3 regions of the Aliiglaciecola sp. NS0011-25 genome follow, and region 1 is predicted to be linked to each of the others. Evidence: predicted binding sites of a transcription regulator. Region 1 holds the regulator's gene; each other region holds the start of a gene.

The links. Region 1 encodes sigma-54, which starts transcription at its own class of promoters, with help from an activator protein. Its sites were predicted from a motif close to GTTGGCACGNNNNTNGNNT; they were not measured.
Region 2: a site for sigma-54 is predicted at 1,967-1,985, ahead of flgB (flagellar basal body rod protein FlgB). Genes of this name have one in related genera too.
Region 3: a site for sigma-54 is predicted at 1,643-1,661, ahead of glnK (P-II family nitrogen regulator). Genes of this name have one in related genera too.

The regions. Positions count from the first base shown of each region.
Region 1 is NZ_BAABWR010000020.1:78,000-81,261, forward strand. It holds gene ptsN (PTS IIA-like nitrogen regulatory protein PtsN) at 1-124, opposite strand, end outside; gene hpf (ribosome hibernation promoting factor) at 143-430, opposite strand; gene ABWV72_RS16710 (RNA polymerase factor sigma-54) at 458-1,936, opposite strand; gene lptB (LPS export ABC transporter ATP-binding protein) at 1,998-2,723, opposite strand; gene lptA (lipopolysaccharide transport periplasmic protein LptA) at 2,723-3,262, opposite strand, start outside.
Region 2 is NZ_BAABWR010000014.1:6,610-9,871, reverse strand. It holds gene flgE (flagellar hook protein FlgE) at 1-353, opposite strand, end outside; gene ABWV72_RS13110 (flagellar hook assembly protein FlgD) at 394-1,080, opposite strand; gene flgC (flagellar basal body rod protein FlgC) at 1,107-1,529, opposite strand; gene flgB (flagellar basal body rod protein FlgB) at 1,526-1,930, opposite strand; gene ABWV72_RS13095 (CheR family methyltransferase) at 2,037-2,873, opposite strand; gene ABWV72_RS13090 (chemotaxis protein CheV) at 2,903-3,262, opposite strand, start outside.
Region 3 is NZ_BAABWR010000010.1:114,174-117,435, forward strand. It holds gene ABWV72_RS10525 (ammonium transporter AmtB) at 1-1,230, opposite strand, end outside; gene glnK (P-II family nitrogen regulator) at 1,252-1,590, opposite strand; gene ABWV72_RS10535 (hypothetical protein) at 1,875-2,699, shown strand; gene mrcB (penicillin-binding protein 1B) at 2,734-3,262, opposite strand, start outside.

The sequences.
Region 1 (3,262 bases):
TCTGATCAATGTCATCGATTTTTTCTGCCGCTATCAGGCTGATAGTTTCAAGAATTCGTTTTTTACTTGTCCCCTGGACTGCACAACTTGTGCAGTCAGGGGAAAGGATGTCTTTAATTTCCATTAATTAATCTAATATATGTTAATGACGCTTAATTTTTTCCTTGTGCTTGATTACCTGTCGATCAAGCTTATCTATCAATCCGTCAATTGCTGCGTACATATCGTTGTGCTCTGAGGTTGCAAATACTTCGCCTCCGCTAAGATGAACTGTCGCTTCAGCTTTTTGATTAAGCTTCTCGACATTAAGAATGACATGGACATTGTTGATATGATCAAAATGCCTTTCTAGCTTTGTAAATTTATTGTCTACATAATCTCGCAAAGAATCTGTAATTTCTACATGATGGCCAGTAAGGTTAATTTGCATATTAGCGTATTCCTTCTGTTGTTGAGCCTACAGCAGGCTCTTGCGTTGGTTAGACGGTGGGATCGATAAAGACTCCCGGTATTTTGCTATTGTCCTACGGGCGACCTGAATACCTTGGTCTGCCAGTAGATCAGCAATCTTACTGTCGCTAAGAGGCTTGGTAGGAAGCTCTGCTGCGACGAGTTTTTTAATTAATGCGCGAATTGCCGTTGAGGAACACTCTCCTCCAGAATCAGTTGCTACATGGCTGGAGAAAAAGTATTTAAGTTCATAAATTCCTCTAGGTGTATGCATATATTTCTGTGTGGTAACACGGGAAATAGTTGATTCATGCATATCTACCATTTCTGCGACATCATTTAACACCATTGGTTTCATCATTTCAGGTCCATGCTCAAAAAAACCAACCTGCTGCTGAACAATGCAGTTTGCGACTTTGAGTAAAGTGTCATTACGACTCTCTAGACTTTTTATAAACCACTTGGCTTCTTGCATATGCGACCGAATAAATTGACTATCACTGGTGTTTTTAGCGTTCCGGCTCATTGCCGCATATTGCTGATTTACATTCAGCTTAGGCAAACTATCGGGATTTAGCTCAACTTGCCAACGACCATTTTTCTTCATCACTGAAACATCTGGAATGACGTATTCAGATTCACCGATTAACAATGAACTACCAGGGCGTGGATTGAGTGTTTGCAATAACCGCATAGCTTCTCGTAATTCGTCTTCTTTTAGACGAGTTTTACGCATTAAAGTTCGGTAATCTTTACTGCCTAATAAGTCAGCATATTCGCTGATTAATAACTTAGCTTCATTTAACCAAGGGGTGTCAGGTGCAAATTGATTCATTTGTACCATTAAACATTCTTGCGGATTTCTTGAGCCTGAACCAATAGGGTCGAACATTTGAATACGTTTTAAAACGCATTCCACCTCATCAAGTTCAACCTCTTCATGGTCGAGACTAGCAAGAACATCTTCGGTGCTGATAGTGAGGTAACCAGACTCATCAATAGAGTCGATAATTGCGATTGCTATGGCAGTATCAACTTCAGAAAAAGGCGTTAAGCGCATCTGCCACAATAGGTGATCTTGAATATTTTCGGTTGTTTCACCTTGGAAAATTTGGTCGTCATCGCCGCCACTACCACCGCTTATTGAGGCGGGGGCTGAGGAGGCACTGATATATTCGTCCCATGTGCTATCTATGGGTAATTCGTCTGGGATATCTGCTTTTTCTAATGCCTCGTTTGTATCCATGGAATCAGAACTTGCGGATACCGTCTCCTCTGAGAACTTGTCATTACTGTCTGCTAAAGCGGAATCCCCAGTAGGGATATCTGAACCGTCTTCTACTTCTAAAAGTGGATTCGATTCTAACGCTTCCTGTATTTCCTGTTGTAAATCCAGCGTTGATAATTGCAATAGACGTATAGCCTGTTGCAATTGAGGCGTCATTGTTAGTTGCTGGCTGAATTTTAATTGTAACGAGGGTTTCATTTAGTTTTTTTATTCTTACTTGTTTAGCCACAAAGCTTTGGTTAAAAACAACATACCTCTACTATAGCTTGAATTGCTCGCCAAGGTATACATCTCTGACTTGTTGATTATTTAAAACTTCTTCTGCGGTTCCAGAAGCTATCAATTCACCATGACTCACAATATACGCTTTTTCACACACGTCTAGCGTTTCACGCACATTATGATCAGTTATTAATACACCAATACCTCTATCGCGTAGGTGTTGAATTATTTTTTTTATATCGTTTACTGAAATCGGGTCAACACCAGCAAAGGGTTCATCCAATAGAATAAACTCAGGGGCGGCCGCTAATGCACGAGCGATCTCGACTCTTCTGCGCTCCCCGCCTGATAAACTCATGCCAAGGCTGTTACGAATATGGTTAATATTGAATTCATCCAATAATGCATCCGCTTGCTCTTCTCGCTGATCAGAACTTAATTCTTTTCGGGTTTGCAAAATTGCCATGATATTTTGGTAAACGGTTAACTTACGAAATATAGATGATTCTTGAGGAAGATAACCAATTCCTTTTCGTGCACGGATGTGCATGGGTTGTAAGGTTAACTCGGTCTGATCAATATAAATCTCGCCTTTATCGAGTGGCACTAACCCAACAATCATATAGAAGGTCGTCGTTTTACCAGCACCATTGGGACCTAACAGGCCAACAATCTGTCCAGTAGAAACTTCAATGCTTACATCTCGCACCACTTGCCGAGATTTATAAGACTTCGCTAAATTGGTCGCTTTTAACGTTGCCATTAAGGTTTTTCATCCTGCAACTTGTCTTGCTCTTCTTCAGTTTTTTTAGTGTCGTCAGTTTGCCGATTGCGAATGCTTTCGGGTTGGAAAATGGCAGTGACACCGCCTTCTGCGTTGCCGTCACTTTCTGCTATCAATTGCTCTAATTCCATATTAAATTGAATCGATTCACCTTTAACAAGGCTACTATCCTGATTTAATTCGGCTGCACCATTGAGTGTCAGAGTACGATTCGATACTTCATATTTAATTTCATTGGCCGCGGCGCTAATATTACTGCCATCATCGAGGGTTTGGCTGTATTTTGCTGGTTTACCTCGGGCAATAAAAACTTCTTTACCTTCCCCTAAACCCGCAATAACCTCGACTTCGTCAGCCAAAATTTCAAGGCTACCTTGGGTGATTTTGACGTCTTTTCTAAATATCGACGTTTTGGTTTTGCCATCAAAAAAATTCGACTTTGAGTCAACTTTGATTGGCAAGCTAAAATCGTTCTCACCGGCAATAATAGCGGCGCTGAACATTAAGCTAATAAATAA
Region 2 (3,262 bases), on a different contig from region 1:
ACCACAAAGTTATCTTGATCAAGCTTAAACTGCCCTGCTCGAGTAAATGAAAAATCACGAGAGGTTATTTCAGGAGTCGTGGCAAAAAAACCATTTCCAGTAATCGCCAAATCCAGTGCTGTATTGGTAAACTGAAGACTACCTTGAGAAAATTGCTGAGCAACATCTTGGGTTAAGACACCGTCGCCAACTTTTGTATTACCGGCTGCCAATAGCGACGAAGCATAAACGTCACCGAATTCGGCACGAGATTCTTTAAAACCGACAGTATTTACGTTTGCAATGTTATTTGCAGTGACATCTAGATCTTTTTGAGCAGCTGAAACACCGCTTAATGCTATGTTAAAAGACATCGTTTATTCTCTCCTAAACTAAAGGGCTAACATTTTTTAATTAACCACCGATTTGAATGACATCACTCAAATTGACACTTGTTTCGCCATCCAAATTTAAAATGACACCTTGATTGTTACTCGCAAAACTAACGCTATCTACATGCCTATTGACCGCTGTAGGTAAGGTTGTTGACTCGCCGTTTTGTGTACCTTGTGCATAAACTGCATAATTGCCGGCTGGCAAAGGATTGCCGTTAGCATCTTTACCATCCCAACTAAATTCAATATTACCTGCCGACTGTGTACCAGCATCAATGGTTTTAATTAATTCGCCGGCTTCAGACTCAATGGTAATTTGTAAATCTTGAGTGGTTTGATCGGAAATAACCACCCCGGTTACGCCGTTACTAGTATCGCTTAAATATCCAACGTTACCTTGTAATAAGACATCTTGACCAATAAGGCTGGAAGCCTGTAATGCTTGGTTTGAGGTCATGCTAGAAGCAAATTCAGAAAATTTAGTATTCAGTGAATCAATACCTTCAGAAATACTGAAGCTGGTCATTTGTGATACCATCTGATCGTTATCTACAGGTTTGGTAGGATCTTGATTAGCTAATTGCTCAGTTAGCAAAGAGAAAAAGTCTTCCTGACTTAACCTTTCATTACTGCCATCATCAATAGGCACGGTTTCTTCTTGTACATACAGGTTAGAATCTAATCCTGTCGATTTTGATATTTCCACGTTACTTTCCTCACTAAATCAGTGATTTATTGACCCTGACCAAGTTGCAACACACGTCTGAATATACGTTTTGTAGTGTCTGCCAACTGAACATTGGTTTCATAAGATTTTGACGCTGACATCATGTCTGCCATTTCCTCAACCACATTCACATTTGGCTTGTAGATATAGCCATTACTGTCTGCCATTGGGTGACCTGGGCTGTATTCGATTTGCAGTGGCTTTTGGCTTTCAACAATACCTAATACTTGTACACCTGCGCCTTGAGATTGTGACTCTGTTGCACGTTGCATTTCGGCAGCAAAAACAGGATGGCGAGCCTTGTATGTGGCGTCATAACTACTACTGACGCTATTTGCATTGGCAATGTTACTGGCCGTTGTATTCAATCGAACACTCTCTGCAGACATGCCAGTGCTTGCAATATCCATAACTCTAAATAAACTCATGCGCCTTGCCCTCCAGCTAGTGCTTTTTTCATACCTTTAATCTTGCCAGTCAAAAATTGGATGCTTGCCTGATAGCGCATTCCATTTTCCAAAAAGGCATTACGTTCAGCTTGCACCTCTACCGTATTACCATCACCAGTATCAGGTTGTAATGGAATTCGAAATTCAATACTTGCTTGAGATTGCATTGAACCTTCAAAGTGCTTTTCATGGGTACGTGTCATATTTTGCTGACGATCTTGATTTGCTGATTGCATGGCTTTCTGAAAATCTACACCACGGGCTTTGTATCCTGGCGTATTAGCATTTGCCAAATTTCCAGAAATAACTTCCATAGTTTCGGTTCTAACCTGCATTGCTCGGTCGTGAAGTCCGGTTAATTTATCAAGACTGATTGCCATGTTGTTCTCATCTTAAAAACTCGCTTGTGAGAAATTTAGCAAGGGTTATGCCAAGACATAGGGAGGTGGATACGGATGAACCGTGGATATTACATAACAGTATGTATTAGTTAGCTTTTTTAATATAGAACAGACCGGGATTATTGCGCACCAAAGTGAATAATTGATTCAATTCAGCGATAGATTCAGATGCGCCAAGAAATAAAGCCCCATCGTTTTGCAGGCAAGCGGCAATTTGTTGCAGTATTTTCCGCTTATTGTTTACAGAAAAATAAATCAGCACATTTCGACAAAAAACCACGTCAAATCGGCCTAGCCCAGAATAACTATTTAGTAAGTTCTGAGGTTTAAAATTCACCATAGAGACGATTTCTTTATCCAATTGCATGTGGTTGTTATCGACCGCTTTAAAAAAACGCTCTTTACGTTCCTCCGACAAACCTCTGCTAATCGAAATACTATCAAACTTGCCGGTTTTAGCCCGCTGAAGCATATCAGTTGAGATATCGGTAGCAACAATCTCCACGCCTAACGGGAAGGCTCTAGGATTAGCTCTTTTATATTCTTGAATACACATTGCAATGGAAAATGGTTCTTGCCCGGACGAACAAGCTGCGCTCCAAATTCTCACTTTACGCTTTGCTTTAGAAAGCTCAGTTAACAATCTATTAGATAGAATTTCGAAGGGGTATTTGTCACGGAACCACAAGGTTTCATTAGTAGTCATAGCATCAACGACTTTTTCCCGCATCTTGGGGGAATGGCCGCTATACGCGATCTTCAGTAACTCAGAAATACTTGCCAAGTTTTCTTGGCGAACCAAGGGTCCTAGGCGACTATAAACTAAATAGCTTTTTTTCTCATTTAGTACAATACCGCACTGACGCTCTAAAAAATGCGTAAACTCTAAGAATTCGTGCGGCGCTAATTGATCTAATTTCAAACATTAATTTCCGTAGGTAAAGTAGAGCTTTATTTGTTAAACCATTTTTGCACAGCTGACGCTAGCTCATCTGGGTGAAATTTAGCAATAAAGTCGTCTGCTCCAACTTTTTGTACCATTGCTTGATTAAATACACCGCTTAAAGAAGTATGCAATACTACTTTGAGTTTGCTTAGCTCCGGTGTGTTTTTGATCTCTGCAGTAAGTGTATAACCATCCATTTCCGGCATTTCTATGTCAGACACCAACACACCAACTTTATCGGTGACGTCGCCAGTTTCTGCGGCAATTTCTTTTAAACGATTAAGCGCTTCAAGTCCATTTTTAGCCACTTCAATGTTTAATCCCAACGCAGCAAGTGCTTTTTTAACTTGGCTTCTTGCCACTGA
Region 3 (3,262 bases), on a different contig from region 1:
AGTGAAGTCTGGGTATGCTTCCAAACCACATTCGCCAATATCTACACCTTCGAACTCTTCTTCTTCGCTTACACGAATACCGATGATAGCTTTAAGTATTAACCATACAACCAAGCTAGTTACGAATACCCATACAAAGATTGTGATAGCACCGATGATTTGACCAGAGAAAGAAGAACCATCATTTGTAATAGGTACTAGTAGAAGTCCTAAAAGACCTACCACACCGTGAACAGAGATAGCACCTACTGGATCATCAATTTTCATTTTATCTAGAGCAACAATGCTTCCAACTACCAATAGACCGCCGATAGCTCCGAACAAAGTAGCTTGCAGTGGAGTTGGAGTAGAAGGCTCTGCAGTAATAGCAACCAAACCAGCTAACGCACCGTTTAAAGCCATAGTAAGGTCAGCTTTACCAAACAAGATACGCGCTAGAATAAGTGCAGCAACTAGGCCACCAGCAGCAGCAGCGTTAGTATTCATAAATACTACAGCAACAGCATTAGCACTTTCTACAGTAGCTGTCGCAAGAACAGAACCACCGTTGAAACCAAACCAACCCATCCACAGGATAAATGTACCTAATGTTGCTAACGGTAAGTTAGCGCCTGGAATCGCATTAATTTTGCCATCGGCAGTATATTTACCTTTACGAGCACCTAGTATCAACACACCAGCTAAAGCAGCTGCAGCACCGGCCATATGTACAATACCTGAACCAGCAAAGTCAGAGAAACCTAGGTCACCAAGTGTATACATACCGAATACAGAAGCGCCACCCCAAGTCCAAGAACCTTCCATTGGATAGATGAAACCAGTTAAGATTACGGCAAATGCAAGGAAAGACCACAATTTCATACGCTCAGCGACCGCGCCTGAAACGATTGACATTGCAGTTGCAACAAATACTACTTGGAAGAAGAAGTCTGCTGAAGGAGCATAGGTAGCAGGTTCTGCTTCACCCGTTGCGCCGTCACCTACGATTCCGCTAAGGAACAATGTGAAGTCGTCTCCACCGTACATAATTGAGTAGCCACATACCATATACATGATACAAGCGACTGCGTACAAAGTAATGTTTTTAGTTAATATTTCAGTGGTGTTTTTAGCACGCACTAAACCGGCTTCTAGCATTGTAAAGCCAGCTGCCATCCACATGACTAAGGCGCCACATATCAAAAAGTAAAAGGTATCTAGTGCATACCCAAGTTCGAATGTAATTTCCATGATTTTCTCCTGCCCTGCTACTTAAATGGCTTCGCCGTCAGTTTCACCCGTACGGATACGTACTGCATGCTCTAAGTCATACACAAATACTTTTCCGTCTCCAATCTTGCCCGTTTTCGCTGCGCTAACAATAGCTTCAACTAAACGTTCAACATGATCGTCTTGAACCGCAATTTCCAGTTTAACTTTTGGTAAAAAGTCCACTTGGTATTCTGCACCACGGTACAATTCGGTATGACCTTTTTGACGTCCAAAGCCTTTCACTTCAGTGACAGTCAAACCATCAATGCCAATCTCTGAAATGGCTTCGCGAACATCATCAAGCTTGAAAGGCTTAACTATCGCAGTTACTAGTTTCATTGTGTTACTCCCGGTATTTTGAATTTGTTTTTATTGAAACGCTCCATTCTTAAAACAAGTCTTATGCCACTAATGTTTACACATAAAAATCAAAGACTTAGATTAAAAAAAGCAGATTAAACAGTCAACTTACGCACCAATTGTGTGCAAATACCTATTTTTGCACGTTCTGGGTGCGCTGTCTGGATGTATTTCGAAAGTGTTGCTTTTAGGGAACTAAAGGAGGTACTGCAAGTCTATTGTCGAATCAAGTTCACAAATATTAATGCTGGATAGCGCTCACCTTGGATTTTGAACGTCAACAACACCTTCCAACCAAAACGAAAAACAATTCTCTACGAAAAGTGTTGTTTATTTCCGTGCTTGCTCATGGCCTGATTGGTTGGTGGATTTTGTCTCAACAACGAATTATTATCCCAACAAAAATCGAGCAAGAGGTTTCTGCGATCAACGCCAAACTCGTATTTTTGCCTGCGCCAAAAGTTGTGGAAGAAGCTGCCGAAATCGAAACTGTTGAACCGTTATCTGAACCAGAAGCGCTGGCCAAACCTGATGATAATCAACAAAAACAACAAGCAGACCAAGTTATTGAAGACGTAGAAGTAACTGAAATAGAAGTGTCAGAAACGTTACCACCAGCAGATACCATCGAACCTAATGAAGCGCCCGAAATTGTTGAACAGGTAACACCGCAAATACCCCCTATTGAAAATGATTCAAGACGGGAAGATTTGCCTTCGATTGATTTTCCAGACAAAACTAACACTGACACTCAGGTTGAGACCTCACGAAACTTAGCGCAAAAACATTTGTTAGATCACTCAGCCCAAGCCAATCAACGCATGGCTGAACAGGAGGCGCAGCGCTATCGTCAGCAAAGAGAGTCGCCTGATTTGAATTTACCTAAGTTTGATCCCTTTAAAACGGACGATGAAAAACTAAGAGAAAGTAACTCGGTACGAGTGGATTGCAGCTCAACAGTAAATAAAACCATTGCCGTTTTATCCACCTTTACTGGTGGTAGTTTAGATTGCAGTAAACCGACCGATTTAGCGCCGTTCTTAGACAAACATGTGAAAAAACCAATGCCCCCCAAAGACAAACGTTAATGTCAGTTTTGAATATTAATAATTAACTTTTTGGTTAATTACCAAAAAGCCTTTCCCAAAAGCTCTTGCGCTCTTGGATCTTCGGATTTTTGGTATCACATTTATCGGCTCGTTTCGGCAGCACTTCTAATATGGCTGGCAAACTCATGCTTGTTTGACATCCCGCTTGCGTCGCTCTACCGGTTTGCGGATTAAAATGTGCGATCCCTAAACCTTTAGGGAAGCGACGAACGAGTGACTTAGGTTCTTGCAATAACTGGAAATCCATAAATAATCGCAATGCACCACTGGCACCAGTTAACCCGGTACTTTTGTTATCATCAGTGCCAATCCAACTGGTTACTAATATATTTTTGTCGTAACCACTGAACCAACTATCTCGATAATCATCAGTTGTACCGGTCTTGCCGGCCATATTAATCGTTGGAAAACGCCGTCTAATTTGTTTCGCGGTGCCCTCTAAGGTGACTTTATGCAGCGCGTAATTCATCAAATAAGCTACTTTTTCATCGATGATTCTAGTGGCCTGAGAAGAAAATGAATACATTAATTGGTCATCTGCA